Regions from separate parts of the Methylobacterium sp. XJLW genome, predicted to be linked through region 3. Evidence: predicted binding sites of a transcription regulator. Region 3 holds the regulator's gene; each other region holds the start of a gene.
What was found. Region 3 encodes PhoB, which activates phosphate uptake and scavenging genes when phosphate is short. Its sites were predicted from a motif close to TGTCATNNANCTGTCAT; they were not measured.

Region 1: A3862_RS25750 (YdcH family protein) is a predicted target of PhoB. The motif match lies at 2,128-2,144, and genes of this name have one in related genera.
Region 2: A3862_RS28815 (CorA family divalent cation transporter) is a predicted target of PhoB. The motif match lies at 2,016-2,032, and genes of this name have one in related genera.
Region 4: A3862_RS12365 (inorganic phosphate transporter) is a predicted target of PhoB. The motif match lies at 2,661-2,677, and genes of this name have one in related genera.

Annotation. Positions count from the first base shown of each region.
Region 1 is NZ_CP016429.1:5,592,456-5,596,665, forward strand. Features, by position in the region: gene A3862_RS25745 (propionyl-CoA synthetase) at 1-1,485, opposite strand, end outside; gene A3862_RS25750 (YdcH family protein) at 1,932-2,114, opposite strand; gene A3862_RS25755 (YdcH family protein) at 2,246-2,506, shown strand; gene purE (5-(carboxyamino)imidazole ribonucleotide mutase) at 2,585-3,082, shown strand; gene A3862_RS25765 (5-(carboxyamino)imidazole ribonucleotide synthase) at 3,079-4,191, shown strand.
Region 2 is NZ_CP016429.1:6,210,242-6,214,451, forward strand. Features, by position in the region: gene A3862_RS28810 (methyl-accepting chemotaxis protein) at 1-780, opposite strand, end outside; gene A3862_RS28815 (CorA family divalent cation transporter) at 987-1,973, opposite strand; gene groES (co-chaperone GroES) at 2,187-2,477, shown strand; gene groL (chaperonin GroEL) at 2,552-4,192, shown strand.
Region 3 is NZ_CP016429.1:4,196,107-4,200,316, forward strand. Features, by position in the region: gene pstB (phosphate ABC transporter ATP-binding protein PstB) at 1-579, shown strand, start outside; gene phoU (phosphate signaling complex protein PhoU) at 698-1,417, shown strand; gene phoB (phosphate regulon transcriptional regulator PhoB) at 1,606-2,301, shown strand; gene A3862_RS19460 (protein-disulfide reductase DsbD family protein) at 2,449-4,210, opposite strand, start outside.
Region 4 is NZ_CP016429.1:2,661,363-2,665,572, reverse strand. Features, by position in the region: gene A3862_RS32065 (autotransporter outer membrane beta-barrel domain-containing protein) at 1-1, opposite strand, end outside; partial or broken gene A3862_RS32060 (autotransporter domain-containing protein) at 1,411-2,298, opposite strand; gene A3862_RS12365 (inorganic phosphate transporter) at 2,730-4,210, shown strand, end outside.

The DNA of each region.
Region 1 (4,210 bases), 1.4 Mb from region 3:
CGCGTCGATCACCCCGGCATCCGAGGTGTCGTAGTAGCCCGGGAACGTGGAAAGGTAGCTCGACCGCATGCGCGCGTCCGAGCCCCAGAGCGTCGGCAGGCAGCCGGGGGGCAGGGGCAGGCGGATCGCGATGGTGCCCATGGTTCCGGCCGGGACCGGTTTGCCGCCCTCGTCCAGCACCTCGACCCGGTAGCCCGGCATCGGCACGCAGGTGCTGCCGTGCTTCACCGGCAGGAGGCCGAGACCCATCGGGTTGCCGGCGATCGGCCAGCCGGTCTCGGTCTGCCACCAATGGTCGATCACCGGCCGGTTCAGCACCCGCTCGGCCCAGGCGACCGAATCGGGATCGGCGCGCTCGCCCGCGAGGAACAGGCTGCGGAAGGCGGAGAGGTCGTAATCGGCGATCCGGGCGCCGGCGGAATCCTCCTTCTTGATGGCCCGCAGCGCCGTCGGCGCGGTGAACAGGCACACGACCCCGTACTCGGCGACGACCCGCCAGAATGCGCCGGCATCCGGCGTGCCCACCGGCTTGCCCTCGTACAGGACCGTGGTGCAGCCGTGCAGGAGCGGCGCGTAGACGATGTAGGAGTGCCCGACGACCCAGCCGATGTCGGAGGCGCAGAAATAGGTCTCGCCGGGCTGGACGCCGTAGAGATTCGGCATCGACCACGCGAGGGCGACGAGGTAGCCGCCGGTATCGCGGACCACGCCCTTGGGCTTCCCGGTCGTCCCGGAGGTGTAGAGGATGTAGAGCGGGTCGGTGGCGGCGACCGGCACGCAGGCCGCCCGCTGCCCCGCCGCACGGGCGGCCGCCACGGTCTCGGCCCAGTCGCGGTCCCGCTCCGGCATGAGCGTCGCGGCGGCCTGCGGGCGCTGCAGGATCAGGCAGGCTTCCGGCTTGTGGCGCGAGGCCGCGATCGCCGCGTCGAGGAGCGGCTTGTAGGCGACCACGCGGTTCGGCTCGATCCCGCAGGAGGCGGCGAGCACCACCTTCGGCGCCGCGTCCTCGATCCGCACCGCCAGCTCGTTGGCCGCGAAGCCGCCGAACACGACCGAATGCACCGCGCCGAGCCGTGCGCAGGCCAGCATGCCGAACAGGGCCTCGGGCACCATCGGCATGTAGAGGATCACCCGGTCGCCCTTGCCGACGCCGAGGCCGGCGAGGACGGCGGCCAGTACCGCCACCTCGTCGCGCAACGCGCGGTAGGTGATGCTGCGCTTGGTCCCGGTGACGGGCGAATCGTAGCGGATCGCCACCTGATCCGCCCGCGCTCCGTCGGCGTGACGGTCCACGGCATTGTGGCAGGCGTTCAGGGTGCCGTCCGGAAACCAGCGGCCGTAGGGGCCGGAATCCGGCGCGAAGGCCCGCTGCGGGACGTCCGCCCAGTCGAGCGCCTGCGCCGCGCCGAGCCAGAACGCCTCCGGTTCGCGGCGGGCCGAGTCGTAGATGTCCGGGTAGCGGCCCGGCAGGCTGGCTCTCGTCATCGGTTCGGCGTTTCCTCGCGGGCCGCTCTCCGGCGGCGGGGCCCAGAGTAGCGCATTCTTCCGCGGGTGCGAGGCCGGTTGTGGGTCGCCGGAACCGCCGCGCACCTTCGCTCGCGCGATCGGGGTGATCCGTGACGCGTTCGCCGGATGCATCCCGGATCGGCTGCTTCGAAGCCGGGCGCCTCGGCGTGGCCGGCGGGAAACGCATCTGCCGGGAGGTCGCGGGTCGTCTGTTTCGATCCCCGGGCGTGCGGGCGCGGCAGGCGCCCCGTCGCCAAGGCTCCGGGGTCACATCCGCGAGAGCACGACGCCCGCCCGGATCGGCGATCCCCAGGCGGCCGTTTCTCCAAACGAGCGGTCGCAGAACGCAAAACCGCCGCACCGGTCTCCCGATGCGGCGGCAGCTGTCGTGCCGTTTTTGCTATCCGTGCGGACGGATCAGGGGCTCAGTGCAGCGTATTGCCGTTCGCCTGCAGCCTGTTGATCTCGTCCTTGAGAAGGAGTTTCCGTCGCTTCATCTCGGCGATGTGAAGGTCGTTCGCCGAAGGCCTGTGGATCGCTTCCTGAATCTCACGCTCGAGGGCTTCGTGCTTCCGGGCGAGTTGGTTCAGATGCGTCTGCAGCGACATGAGCCGAATCTCCTGTCATCGTTTCGACACACCGAGATTGGCACAAGATGCCGGACCTGTCGAAGCGTTTTCTGCTGCTAAGTCTGATGATTGCTTACCGCGCCGTCTTGTCCGGCGCCGGAGCGTGACGCATGCTCTCGGGCCATGAACGGTCTTCGGGTCCTCAGGTGACGATGGCGGACGAGGCGGGTGAGAGTGCGCAGTCGGACCTCCTGGGCGAACTGGCGCGGCTGCGCGAGGAGCACCGGGATCTCGACGGTGCCATCGAGGCGCTGGAGCGCAGCGTGGCTGGCGACCAGCTCCAGATCCAGCGTCTGAAGAAGCGCAAGCTCACCCTGCGTGACCGCATCTTCCACATCGAGGACGCGCTCACGCCGGACATCATCGCCTGATGCCGGTGGACGTCTTCGGGCCGCGCCTTGCCGCGGGCCCGCACCGCCTGTAAGCGCCCTCTTTTTCCGGGATCAACGATGGCGTCGCCTCCGGTCGCGATCATCATGGGCAGCCAGTCCGACTGGGCGACCATGCGGCATGCCGCCGAGACGCTCGATGCCCTCGGCGTACCCTACGACGCGCGCATCGTGTCGGCCCACCGCACGCCGGACCGGCTCGTGGCCTTCGCCAAAGGCGCGGTCGCGGCCGGCCTCAAGGTCGTGATCGCGGGGGCGGGCGGCGCCGCGCACCTGCCCGGCATGGCGGCCGCGATGACCCGCCTGCCGGTCTTCGGCGTCCCGGTGGAATCCAAGGCCCTGTCTGGCCAGGACAGCCTCCTCTCGATCGTCCAGATGCCGGCGGGCATCCCGGTGGGGACCCTGGCGATCGGCCGGGCCGGGGCCATCAACGCGGCCCTGCTCGCCGCCGCCGTCCTGGCGCTCTCCGATCCGGATCTGGCGGAGCGCCTGGAGGCGTGGCGCGCGGCCCAGACCGCCTCGGTGGCCGAACGGCCGGTGACGGAAGAGAACGCGTGACGGACAAGATCCTCGGCCCCGGCTCCACCCTCGGCATCGTCGGTGGAGGCCAACTCGGGCGCATGATCGCGCTGGCGGCGGCCGATTACGGCCTCAAGGCGCACGTCTACGCCCCCGACGCGGACAGCCCCGCCTTCGACGTGGCCGCCCGGACCACCTGCGCGGCCTACGACGATGCCGAGGCGCTGGCCGCCTTCGCGCGCAGCGTCGATGTCGTGACCTACGAGTTCGAGAATATCCCGCACGCCACGGCCGACATCCTGGCCCGGCACGCCGCCCTGCACCCGAACGCGCGGGCGCTCTCGACCACGCAGGACCGCCTCTCCGAGAAGGAATTCATCAACGGGCTGGGCATCCCGACGGCGCCGTTCCGGGCGGTGGACACGCCCGACGATCTCGACCGGGCGATCGAGGTGATCGGCCTGCCGGCGGTGCTCAAGACCCGCCGCTTCGGCTACGACGGCAAGGGGCAGCGCATGCTCCGCGAGCGGGCCGAGGGCGACCGCAACGCCCTGTTCGCCGAGTTCGGCGGCGCGCCGCTGATCCTGGAGGGCTTCGTGCCGTTCGAGCGTGAGGTCTCCGTGGTGGGCGCCCGCGGGCGCGACGGCAGCTTCGCGGCCTACGACCTGTGCGAGAACGAGCACCGCGATCACATCCTCGCTCTGACGCGGGTGCCGGCCCCGGGCGTGGCCCCGGAGACGGGCCGCATCGCCCTCGAGATCGCCCGGCGGATCGCCGACGCCCTCGACTATGTCGGCGTCCTCGCCGTCGAGATGTTCCTCGTCCGCGAGGACGGGGCGGAGCGGCTCGTGGTCAACGAGATCGCGCCCCGGGTCCACAATTCCGGCCACTGGACCAGCGAGGGGGCACTGACCTCGCAATTCGCCCAGCACGTGCGGGCCGTCTGCGGTTGGCCGCTGGGCGATCCGGGCCGGGTCGGCGGCCTGCCGGTGGAGATGCGCAACCTGATCGGCGCCCAGGCCGACGACTGGCACGCCCTGCTGGCCGAGCCCGGCGCCCATCTGCACCTCTACGGCAAGGGCGAGGCGCGTCCCGGCCGGAAGATGGGTCACGTGACCCGCCTCGGGCCCGTCCCGGCCGGTTCCTGAGGCTTCGAAGGCACACCTG
Region 2 (4,210 bases), 2.0 Mb from region 3:
CGAGCCCACCGCCTCGACCACCCGCTTGACATCGGTCTCCATGTTCACCTGCGCGGTGACCACGGCCCAGGTCAGCATCGGCCCGAGATACTGACCCTTCTCGTCGTTCACGGCCGTGACGCGCAGGTTCAGGGTCTCGGGTCCGACCTTGATCTTGGTGGAGTGCGGCAGCCGGCTCGCATCCGCCAGCATGGTGCGCTGGTGGCTCGGATTCTTGTGGAAGATGTCGAACGACCGGCCGAGCATCTCGTCGACTTTCACCGGCAGATGCTGGTCGATCGTCCCGAGGGTCCGGCGCGAGGTGGCGTTCATATAGTCGATCTTGAAATCGTTCTTGAGGTCGGCCGTCATGACGGCCACCGGAACGTTGTCGATCATGGTCAGGAGCCGGTTGATCTCCTTCTTCTTGGCGGAGATGTCCGAGGCGAACTTGACCACCTTCACGGGCCGGCCACGGGCGTCGAGGACGGGATTGTATGTCGCCTCCAGCCAGACCGAGTTGCCGTCCTTGTCCAGGCGGAGGAACTCGCCGGTGACGTACTGGCCGACCTTCAGCTTGTCCCAGAATTCCGTATACTCCGCGGTCTCGGCATAAGCCCTATCCACGAAGAGACGGTGGTGCCGGTTCTGAATATCCGGCAGATCATACTTCATCAGCTTCAAGAAATTCTTGTTCGCATGGACGACGTTTCCGTCCATCGAAAACTCGATGATCGCGAGCGAACGATCCAGGGCATCGATCTTGGCCTGGGCTTCGTTGAAAGTCGTACGGTTGAACATTTCGACACTCGCATTCCTCGCCCGCGGGTATCGCATCGCAGCGTTAATGAACTCTTTCTTGCTGCGTTATGCTGGTCTCCGTTTGGCGGCAGGCAATCGAAGACTTTTGATCGCGATGACGGAGTGCCTTCGAGGTCGGGGTAGATGATTTCCGCGCCACTAACACTTGGCGAGACGCTTTTTGTGCTGTTAAAACGGTCTGAATATCAGAACCAACCGCGCATTCGAAAGTATACTATAGGCGCTATGGCGCTGAAAAGGATCAGGCCGAGCGCGTAGGGATAGCCGAGAGTCCAGTCCAGCTCCGGCATGTGCTTGAAGTTCATGCCGTAGATCGACGCGATCAAGGTTGGCGGGACGCCGACCACCGAGACGACGGTGAGCACCCGGAAGACGTTGTTCTGCTCGATGGTGATGAGGCCGAGGGCCGCGTCGAGCAGGAACTGCACGTTCTCAGCGAGGCGCGTCTCGAACTCGTCGAGGGATTCGATGTCCCGCTTGATCGTCTCGAAGCGCGCGTCCTCCGGCAGGCCGATGCCGTCGCAGGCTGCGGCGACGAACGGCACGATCCGTTCGAGCCCGAGCAGACTGGCGCGGATCTTCCCCAGGACCTTTCCGCGGTTGCTGATGCCCCGCAGAATCCGGCGCAGGGCGAGGTCGCGGCGCCGGGGCGGCGGGCTCTCCAGGCGCCGCCGCTCGGCACCGCGGACGTCGAAGTCGAAGATCCGGGTCGAGAGCGTGTCGAGTTCCGATCCCATGTCCTCCAGGGCGTCCGCGAGGCTGTCGACCAGCTCCTCCAGGACGACGAGGAAGATCTCGCTCGGGGTCGTGCTGCCATCGCCCTCCGCGATGCGCTTCGCGGAGGAGTCGAAGGCGCGCAGGTCGTGAAAGCGGATCGTGACGAAGTGGTCCTTGGTCAGCAGGAAGCCCAGCGGCTTCACCTGCGACGCGCTCTGCTCGAAGGTGATCATCGGCGTCGAGAGCGACAGGCCGCCCTTCACCCGGCGCAGGCGACTCGACGTCTCGACCTCCGACAGCGCCGCCCGGGACGGCACGCGCAGACCGGTCGCCGCCTCGACCGCTTTGGCTTCCTCCGGGCTCGGGTCGTTCAGGTCGAGCCATACCGTATGGCGCGCGATCGGGCTGCCGGGTTGCAACGCCACCGGGCCTTCGGGTCCGTGCAGGCTCAACATGACGGCGCATTATCCATGGGGCGAGAAGGAAGGCCGCCGGCGCGTCATCGCACCGTCGCGCGGGGGTGCGACAGCCTTGACTCGGAACCGCAGCGAGCCTATCTCGCCGCCGTCTTTGGCACTCGCCGAGACAGAGTGCTAACAGTCGAGTTCGCGAGCGGTCCCGCCGGCCGCATCAACGCCAACTCCAGACCTGAAGCAAGAGGGCAGCTCATGAAGTTCCGTCCGCTGCACGACCGCGTGGTCGTCCGTCGCATCGAGAGCGAGGAGAAGACCAAGGGCGGCATCATCATCCCGGACACCGCCAAGGAGAAGCCGCAGGAAGGCGAGATCGTCGCCGTCGGTCCCGGCGCCCGCGACGAGCAGGGCCGCGTCAACCCGCTCGACGTCAAGGCCGGCGACCGCGTCCTGTTCGGCAAGTGGTCCGGCACCGAGGTCAAGATCGACGGTCAGGACCTCCTGATCATGAAGGAATCCGACATCATGGGCGTCGTCGCCGTCTGATCGGATCACCTCTCACCGCCCTTTGAGACTTTCCATAGTCTTGGGGCGCAACCCAACCAGATAAGAGGCACACAATGGCAGCGAAAGACGTTCGTTTCTCCGCCGACGCCCGCGACAAGATGCTGCGCGGCGTCGACATCCTCGCAGACGCGGTGAAGGTGACGCTCGGCCCGAAGGGCCGCAACGTCGTGATCGAGAAGAGCTTCGGCGCCCCGCGCATCACCAAGGACGGCGTCACCGTCGCCAAGGAGATCGAGCTCGCCGACCGCTTCGAGAACATGGGCGCCCAGATGGTGCGCGAAGTGGCCTCGAAGACCAACGACATCGCGGGTGACGGCACCACCACCGCGACCGTGCTGGCCCAGGCCATCGTCCGCGAGGGCGCCAAGTACGTCGCCGCCGGCATCAACCCGATGGACCTGAAGCGCGGCATCGACCTCGCCACCCAGGCTGCGGTGAAGGACATCATCGCCCGCGCCAAGAAGGTCTCGACCTCCGACGAGGTCGCCCAGGTCGGCACGATCTCCGCCAACGGCGACAAGGAGATCGGCGAGATGATCGCCCACGCCATGCAGAAGGTGGGCAACGAGGGCGTCATCACGGTCGAGGAGGCCAAGACCGCCGAGACCGAGCTCGACGTCGTCGAAGGCATGCAGTTCGACCGCGGCTACCTGTCCCCGTACTTCATCACGAATGCGGAGAAGATGGTCGCCGAGCTCGAGGATCCCTACATCCTCATCCACGAGAAGAAGCTCTCCTCGCTCCAGGCGATGCTGCCGGTGCTCGAGGCCGTGGTCCAGACCGGCAAGCCGCTCCTGATCATCGCCGAGGACATCGAGGGTGAGGCGCTCGCCACGCTCGTCGTCAACAAGCTCCGCGGCGGCCTGAAGGTCGCGGCCGTGAAGGCGCCGGGCTTCGGTGACCGCCGCAAGGCGATGCTCGAGGACATCGCGATCCTGACCAAGGGCCAGATGATCGCCGAGGACCTCGGCATCAAGCTCGAGAACGTGACGCTCCCGATGCTCGGCCGCGCCAAGCGCGTGCGGATCGAGAAGGAGAACACCACGATCATCGACGGCGTCGGCGAGAAGGCCGACATCGAGGGCCGGATCAGCCAGATCAAGGCGCAGATCGAGGAGACCACCTCGGACTACGACCGCGAGAAGCTCCAAGAGCGTCTGGCCAAGCTCGCGGGCGGCGTCGCGGTGATCCGCGTCGGCGGCGCGACCGAGGTCGAGGTCAAGGAGAAGAAGGACCGCGTCGACGACGCCCTCAACGCCACCCGCGCGGCGGTCGAGGAAGGCATCGTCCCCGGCGGCGGCACCGCGCTCCTGCGCGCCAAGAAGGCGGTCGCTGCCCTGAAGTCCGACATTCCGGACGTCCAGGCCGGCATCAAGATCGTCCTCAAGGCTCTCGAGGCCCCGATCCGCCAGATCGCCCAGAACGCGGGCGTCGAGGGCTCGATCGTGGTCGGCAAGATCACCGACAAGGCGGACTCCGAGACCTACGGCTTCAACGCCCAGACCGAAGAGTACGTCGACATGATCCAGGCCGGCATCGTCGACCCGGCCAAGGTGGTGCGCACCGCCCTGCAGGACGCGGCCTCGGTCGCCGGCCTGCTGGTGACCACCGAGGCGATGGTCGCCGACGCCCCGAAGAAGGACAGCCCTGCTCCGGCGATGCCGGGCGGCGGCATGGGCGGCATGGACTTCTAAGTCCACGCCACCGCGCAT
Region 3 (4,210 bases):
CAGCGGGCCGAGGGCGAGATCCTCCTGGACGGCGAGAACATCCTCAGCCCCTCCATCGACCTGAACGAGCTGCGCTCGCGCATCGGCATGGTGTTCCAGAAGCCGACGCCGTTCCCGATGTCGATCTATGACAACGTCGCCTTCGGCCTGCGCCTCTACGAGAAGCTGCCGAAATCCGAACTCGACGGCCGGATCGAGGCCTCCCTGCGCAAGGCCGCCCTCTGGGACGAGGTGAAGGACAAGCTCAAGCAGCAGGGCACGGGCCTGTCGGGCGGCCAGCAGCAGCGCCTGTGCATCGCCCGCACGGTGGCGCAGCGCCCAGAGGTGATCCTGTTCGACGAGCCGACCTCGGCCCTCGACCCGATCTCCACCGGCCGCATCGAGGAGCTGATCGAGCAGTTGCGCGACGAGTTCACCATCGTGATCGTCACCCACAACATGCAGCAGGCGGCGCGCATCTCGCAGTTCACCGCCTTCATGTATCTGGGCCAGCTGATCGAGTTCGGTCCGACCAACCGGATGTTCATGAACCCGACGGAACGCCGCACCCAGGACTACATCACCGGCCGGTTCGGCTAGTCTGCCTGAACGCTCCGGTCTCGGGGAAGGTCGTCCGGTCGCCGCATCCGCGGAGGGCCGGCGGGTCCCCGAGGGCCTCCCCGGAGCGCCGCCCCCGGGACCCATCGAAGGATTCGCCATGCCCGGCCATATCGTCACCTCCTACGACACCGACCTGGAGAACCTGCGTCGCTCGATCTCGGAGATGGGCGGCGTGGCCGAGAAGATGACCGCGGAGGCGACGGACGCCCTCGTGCGCCGGGACGACACGCTCGCCCAGGCGGTGATCGTCGCCGACAAGCGCCTCGACGCCCTGCAGCGGGACATCGAGGAGCGCGCGGTGCTGTTGATCGCCCGGCGTCAGCCCCTGGCGATCGATCTGCGTGAGACGATCTCGGCGATCCGCGTCTCCGGCGACCTCGAGCGGATCGGCGACCTCGCCAAGAACGTCGCCAAGCGGGTGGTGGCGATCTCCGATCAGGCGCCGGCCCAGAAGATCGTTCTCGGCGTGCGCCACATGAGCGACCTCGCGGAGGGCCAGCTCAAGGACGTTCTCGACGCCTATGCGAGCCGCGACGTCCAGGCAGCCCACGATGTCTGGGAGCGGGACGGCGAGATCGACGCCCTGTACAATTCGCTGTTCCGCGAGCTCCTGACCTACATGATGGAGGATCCGCGCAACATCTCGTTCTGCACGCATCTTCTGTTCTGCGCCAAGAACGTCGAGCGGATCGGCGACCACACCACCAACATCGCCGAGACGATCCATTATCTCGCCACGGGCGAGGCCCTGGCGGGCGACCGGCCGAAGAACGATGCGTCGAACTATGCGACCGTGGACGGGGTGCCGGCTCCGTAAGCGGGCCGCCCCCGGTCCAGGCGTCGGCCTGCGCGCGCTCCTGTGGGGCGCCGCCCGAGAATCGGAGCGTGCGGGTTGAGGCTGAGCGGCGCCTCCTGCACCCTCCGCCTGCCCGCCGGCTCAAAGGAGCGTCGGCGCGCCTGCAGGCCGTATGGCGCCGCTTCGTGAACGGATCTTCGAACGTGAGCATGCAAGTCCTGATCGTCGAGGACGAGGAGGCGCTGACCACGCTGCTGCGCTACAATCTGGAAGCCGAGGGCTTTCTGGTGGATTCCGCGGCTCGCGGCGACGACGCGGAGCTGCTCCTGGCGGAGCGGATCCCCGATCTCGTCCTGCTCGACTGGATGCTGCCCGGCCTGTCGGGCATCGAGCTGTGCCGGCGGATCCGGGCGCGCCGGGAGACCGAGCGGCTGCCCGTGATCATGCTCACCGCCCGGGGCGAGGAGGGCGACCGGATCCGCGGTCTCGGGACGGGCGCCGACGACTACATCGTCAAGCCGTTCTCCGTCCCGGAACTGCTTGCCCGGATCCGCGCGCTGCTCCGCCGGGCCAAGCCCGCCCATGTCTCGGACCGGCTGGCGGCGGGCGACCTCGAACTCGACCGCACCGGCCATCGCGTCCGCCGCGGCGGCGAGGAGCTGCATCTCGGCCCCACAGAGTTCCGTCTGCTGGAATTCCTGATGCTGGCGCCGGGCCGGGTCTTCTCCCGCGAGCAGCTCCTCGACGGGGTCTGGGGACACGACGTCTACATCGACGAGCGCACGGTCGACGTCCATGTCGGGCGGCTGCGCAAGGCACTGAACGGCCCGCGCCAAGCCGACCCGATCCGTACGGTCCGCGGCTCGGGCTACGCCTTCGACGAGACGTTCTCGCTCGACGCTTGAGAGGGGCGCGAAGCGTTCCGGGACAAAGGGTTCCGGGCCGGAGGCCGGTCGGCCGCGCCGCCCGCCCGCTTGCAGCGAAGGGAGCCAGGGACGTTCGAGGCCGGCGGATGCTGCGAGGCCCGGCGGCCCCCCGGGCCTCGCGCAGATTCAGCGGGTCAGCGCCGCGCTCCGGCCGGACGCGACCGGCACGGCGTCGAGCGCCGCCAGAACCGTCCCCTCGGTGAGGATCTGCGGAAGCACCTGAGGCGCTCCGGTTCCGGTATAGAGGAGGTAGAGCGGCACGCCGCTGCGCCCGTGCTTCTCCAGCAGACGGGTGATCTCGGGATTCTGGTTGGTCCAGTCGCCCTTCATGTAGGTCACGCCGCGCTCGGCCATCGCGGCCCGCACGGCCTTGGTGTTGAGCGAGGTCGCCTCGTTCACCGCGCAGGTGATGCACCACGCGGCGGTCATGTCCACGAAGACGGGGCGGTGCGCGTCCACCAGGGCGTCGAGACGCGCTTGAGTGAAGGGCTCGACCCCGTCGGCGGCGGCCTGCGCCGACGGCGCGGCGCGGTCCCGCGGAAGGGTCACGGCGAGGGCCGACACGGCGATTAGCGCGAGGGCCGCAGCGACCCGCGCGACCCGGCCCGCCCCGGGCGCGGCGGCGCGGCCGTGTTCCCAGGCCCAGGCGGCGAAGCCCACCAGGACGAGGCCGATCAGCGCCGCCAGCAGCCCACGCGGATCGACCTGCTGCGCCAGAACCCAGATCAGCCAGGCCACGGTGGCGTAGACCGGGAAGGCCAGGACCTGTTTGAGGGTCTCCATCCAGGCGCCCGGCCGCGGCAGCGCCCGCAGGGCCGGCGGCCAGAGGGTCAGCACCAGGAAGGGCAGGGCGAGGCCGAGGCCGAGGCTCGCGAAGACGGCGAGCGCGACACCGGCACTCTGCGTCAGCGCGAAGCCCACCGCCGAGCCCATGAACGGCGCCGTGCAGGGGGTCGCCACCAGGGTCGCCAGCACACCCGTGAAGAACGAGCCGCTCAGGCCGGCACGCCGGGTCAGGCCGTCTCCGAGGCCGGCGAGCCGGCCGCCGACATGGACCACTCCGGACAGGCTCAGGCCCATAGCGAACAGCAGATAGGCGAGGGCTGCGACCATGGCGGGCGATTGCAGCTGGAAGCCCCAGCCGATCGCGGCCCCACCGCCCTTCAGGGCGATCAGCAGGGATGCGAGGCCGAGGAAGCTCGCCAGCACGCCGGCCGTGTAGGCGAGGCCGTGCAGCCGCAGCCGCGCCGGGCCCTCGCCGGCATGCCGCACGAGGCTCAGCACCTTGATGGACAGCACCGGGAAGACGCAGGGCATCAGGTTTAGGATCAGGCCGCCCAAAAAGGCGAAGGCCGCGGCGGTCGCGAGGGTCAGCGCGTCGAACTCGGCGGCGGCCGGCGGGGCTCCGGCCGGATTCGGCGCGCTCGACGCAGCCGCGACGGCAGGAAGCACCGGCTCGTCACCATACGCGAAGGCGAGGCGGCGGGTGCCGTCCATGCCGACCTCGTCGATCGTCAGGACGCCGGGCAGGGCCGCGGGCACAGGATCGGTCGGGCTGCTGCGCGCGATGGTCAGATGCAGACCGGTCTCGTCGACGGTCATCACCTGCGCGGCGGCGTTGTCGATCGCCGTCTCGGCATAGGGGAAATAGGCGGCGTTCCGGATGGATTCGGGCTTCAGGCCGGTCGCGGCGAAATCGAGCTGCAGCGTGTCGCCCTGGCTCGACAGGCGCAGGGGCCAGAGCGCCGGCGCGGGCAGGGCAGCCCGGGCGTGCGCGAACAGTGCGGCGTTGGCCGGGTCCGGCTCGGCCTTGCCCACCGGCAGGGTGAGGGCGAGATCGGCCGAACCGGGGACGCACTCGGTCTTGCAGACGAGATAGGTCAGCTTC
Region 4 (4,210 bases), 1.5 Mb from region 3:
CCTGCGGGTCGAGGGTCCGCACCGGCACGCCCGCCACCACCGGCTGGCGCCCCGGCAGGTCGGCCGCGTAGGCGGCCGGCAGGGTGCCGTAATCGAGGCCGGTGCCGGGCTGCCCCAGCGCAGGCGGTCGAGCACCGCCTCGCGCACGAAGAACGCGGTCTCGTAGGCGGTGGACACGGTGCCGGCATGGATGTCGCCGGCCAGCGCCCGGAAGCCGGCATCGGCCTCGGCCGTGGTGAAGGCGACCGCCGCGTCGAAGAGCCGGCCCGGGCCGGCCGCCTGGACGGCGTTGGCCGCCGCCATGCCGTTGCGGCTGGTGGCTGACGCGGCGAACGGCACGTCGTTGCGGGTGAGGGTCAGGTCGACCGCGTCGGTCCGGTAGCGCAGGCCCGGGCTGAGGAAGGCGAGGTTCGCCGTCACGCCGGCGAACTGGCCCGAGACGCCGCCGGCGGCGGAGAGGATCGTGTAGGTGGTGCGCGGATTGTAGGCGCCCGAGGCGGCCAGCACCTGGACGGTGCCGCCCGACAGGGTGGCGCTGCCGGTGGCGGCGATGCGGTCGGCCTGTCCGGCGGCGTTGGCCTCGACCCGGTAGGTCGAGCCGGCCGCGAAGGCGGCATTGCCGGCGACGGTGAGCGTGCCGATGGAGTTGCCCGGCGCAACCGTGCCCCCCGAGAGCGCGCCGATCCCGCCCACCGTGCCGGAGCCGCCGAGCAGGCCGCCGGCGCCCACGAAGACAGTCCCCGCGATGGTGCCGTTGGCGTAGAGCGCGCCGCCCTGTCCGATGCCGACATCGATGCCGAGGCGGTCGGTGGCGTCCATGCGCAGGGTGCCGGTGACGTTCCCGAAATACCCGGCGGCCGCATAGAGGTCGAGGCGGCTCCAATAGCTCAGGGGGCTGCCGTAGAAGGCGGCCAGCGCGTTGGTCTCGGTGTTGACCAGGATCTGGTTGATCGTGCTGGTGGCGAGCTGGCCGTAGAGGCCGCCGGTGGGCGCGAGGGTCCGCGCGGCGGCGGTCGATCCGCCGTAGAGCGGCGCGAGCAGGATCGAGGCGTCCGGCCCGCCGGCGGGAGCCGCCTCGCGGGGCGCCTGGGCGAAGCTGAGGGTCGGCAGGCCGTAGGTGAGGCGTTGCTGGTAGGCAGCCTGGTTACCGGCCGACGGCACGTAGGGATTCCCGGCCGCGTTGGCGGCGCTGCCCGCGCAGGCGGCGACGGTGTTGCCGCACTGGGCGGCGAGGTAGGCCTGCAGCTGGCTCTGGGCCGCCACGAACTGGGCGGGCAGGTTGATCGCCGTGCCAGTCACCGCGGCGTTGTTGATATAGGCCGGGTTGGTGAAGGCCTGGGCGAGGTCGTAGGTGGCGAGCGCCCGTCCGCCGATGATGTCCAGGGGGTAGTGCACGCCCAGGACGATGCGGCTGTTGGCGTAGTCGGCCGCCCGGGCCAGCATGCTCTGGTATTGCTGCGGCACCAGCATCGCGAGCAGGATGCCGTCGGTGAACGCGTAGGTGGTGTGCCCGCTCGGAAAGGACGGGTTCGTGGCGATGCCGTTGAGCGCGGTCGGGTCGAAGGTGTTGAACCGGGCCGGCGCCGCCTGGACGGGCCGCGAGGAACCGTAGACATCCTGGCCGGCTTGCGTGTTGGTCACGCCGTAGGCGAGGTCGTAGACGCTGTTGGTCGTGTTCGGCAGCCCGTTGGCGGTGGGCAGGCTGTAGCCCGCCGGCGCCACGGCCGGCACCGCCACGTAGTTGGCCGGGGTCACGCTCGGATTGTTGGCCGCGCCGTTGGCATAGTAGTTCTTGGCGACGCCCAGGTTGTTGCCTGTGAAACCGTAGGCACCGGCCAGCAGATTGACCACGCTGCCCAGGGGTCCGCTCGCGCCCTGCTCGACCCCGCGCTGGTAGATCGGGCCGAGTTGGGCACCCAGGCCGCCGACGAGCTGTTGCGGAACGATGCCGTTGATCGGCGTCTGGGCCGGCAGGCCGCCCGCGAGATTTGCAGCCACGCCGTATGTCCCGAGCCCGGCCGAGGACAGGTCGTTGCGCGCCGAGCCCAGCAGGTTCTTGTCGCTGATCGCGAGCTGCTGCTGGGCGAGCCCCGCGGCGGTGTTGATCGCGATCGACTGCGCCAGGTTGAGCTGCAGCGTCTGCTGACCGGTCGCCGTCGTGTTGAGCGTCAGGTACGGCGCCAGCAGATTGAGGACATTGACGTCCGAAGCGGTCGTGTTGGCCGTCTGTGCCTGCGCGCCCGGTCCGAAGGCAGCGACCGCCAACGCCACGATCGAGACGCCATATCGAAATGTCATGCCAACCCCCAAAGCGCGCGGCGATTCAGCCTGCGAGCCGGAGATTTAGCGAACTCTACGCGCTCGCCTTCGTCATAATCCAGTCACAAATCTAAAAGCTTACATTTGTATCCTGCCAGCAACAGGATCAAAACTTTGCCGGCGCAAATCATATCATGACTCATCTTCGTCTTAACCTTGTAGCGCGTGCCGTCATGACATGAGGATCGGGGCGATGGCCGTCCGTCATCGCAACGGGCCCGGCACAGACCGCCCATCCTCGGCGGCCCGAACACTGGGACGGCCCGGACACTGGGGACGGGACGAAATCCCGCAAATCGCTTCGGCCGGATGCCGTTGCGCGAGGCTGGACGCGGGATCGACGTCACCCGACCGTCACGGGCACATTTTAATCCCGGCTCACCATCACGAATGATTCCGCGCGAGGGTTCATGTCCGATTCCGCCGTGGCGCCGTCGGGGGCGGTCGCAGGCCGGCAGGTAGGGGGCCCGCGCCTCGACCACGGACTGCATCTCGGCGGGGTGGTCGCCTTCCTCCTCGTGCTGGTGGCGGGCCTCGGCTACGCGGTGCTGAGCCTGATCGCGGACATGAACGCCGTCGGCGAGGCGCCCCTCGCCTACGGCGCCTTCGCGCTGCTCGGCCTCGCCTTGCTGATCGCCCTCGCCTTCGAGTTCGTGAACGGCTTCCACGACACCGCCAATGCGGTCGCCACGGTGATCTACACCCACTCGATGCCGCCGCTCGTCGCGGTGATCTGGTCGGGCGTCTTCAACTTCCTCGGCGTGATGCTCTCCTCGGGCGCCGTGGCCTACGCCATCGTGACGCTGCTGCCGGTGGAGCTGATCCTCAATGTCGGCTCGCATGCGGGCTACGCGATGATCTTCGCGCTGCTGCTGGCGGCGATCCTCTGGAACCTCGGAACCTGGGCGTTCGGGCTGCCTAATTCCTCGTCCCACGCGCTGATCGGCTCGGTGCTCGGCGTCGGCCTCGCCAACCAGTTGATGAACGGCGGCGACGGCACCGCGGGCGTCGACTGGAGCCAGGCCCTCAACGTCTTCAAGGCGCTGCTGTTCTCGCCGGTCTGCGGCTTCGTGCTGGCGGCGCTGCTGCTGCTCGCCCTGAAATTCGCGGTGCGCCGCAAGGATCTCTACGCGGCGCCGAAGGGCGAAGCGCCGCCGCCCCTGTGGATCCGCGGCCTGCTGATCCTCACCTGCACGCTGGTCTCGTTCTTCCACGGCGGCAACGACGGGCAGAAGGGCATGGGCCTGATCATGCTGATCCTGATCGGCGCCGCCCCCACTGCCTACGCGCTCAACCGCACCATGGCGGACGACACGACGCCCGCCTTCGTGCAGGCTTCGACGGCGGCGGGCGCGGTGTTCTCCGCCCGGGCGCCCGGCGCGGAGGTGCCGGACGCCGCCGCCGCGCGCCGGACCGTGACGGAAGCGCTGAAGACCAAGGACCTGAACGCGCCGCCCGTCTACGCCGCGCTGGCGGCGCTCGCGAACGACATTGCCGCCAGCGTGAAGAATTACGGCGCGATCCGCACGGTGCCGGCCGCCCAGACCCAGAACCTGCGCAGCGACATGTACCTCGCCGCCGACGCGGTGCGCGTGCTGCCGGGCTCCGGGGCCGATCTCTCGGAGGCCGACAAGGCGACCCTCAAGCGCTACGCGGGCCTGCTCAACGACGGCACGCGCTACATCCCGGGCTGGGTCAAGGTCTGCGTCGCCCTCGCCCTCGGCCTCGGCACCATGGTCGGCTGGAAACGCATCGTCGTCACGGTGGGCGAGAAGATCGGCAAGACCCACCTGACCTACGCGCAGGGTGCCTCGGCGGAGATCGTCGCGGCCGGCACGATCGGGCTGGCCGAACTCTACGGCCTGCCGGTCTCGACCACCCACATCCTGTC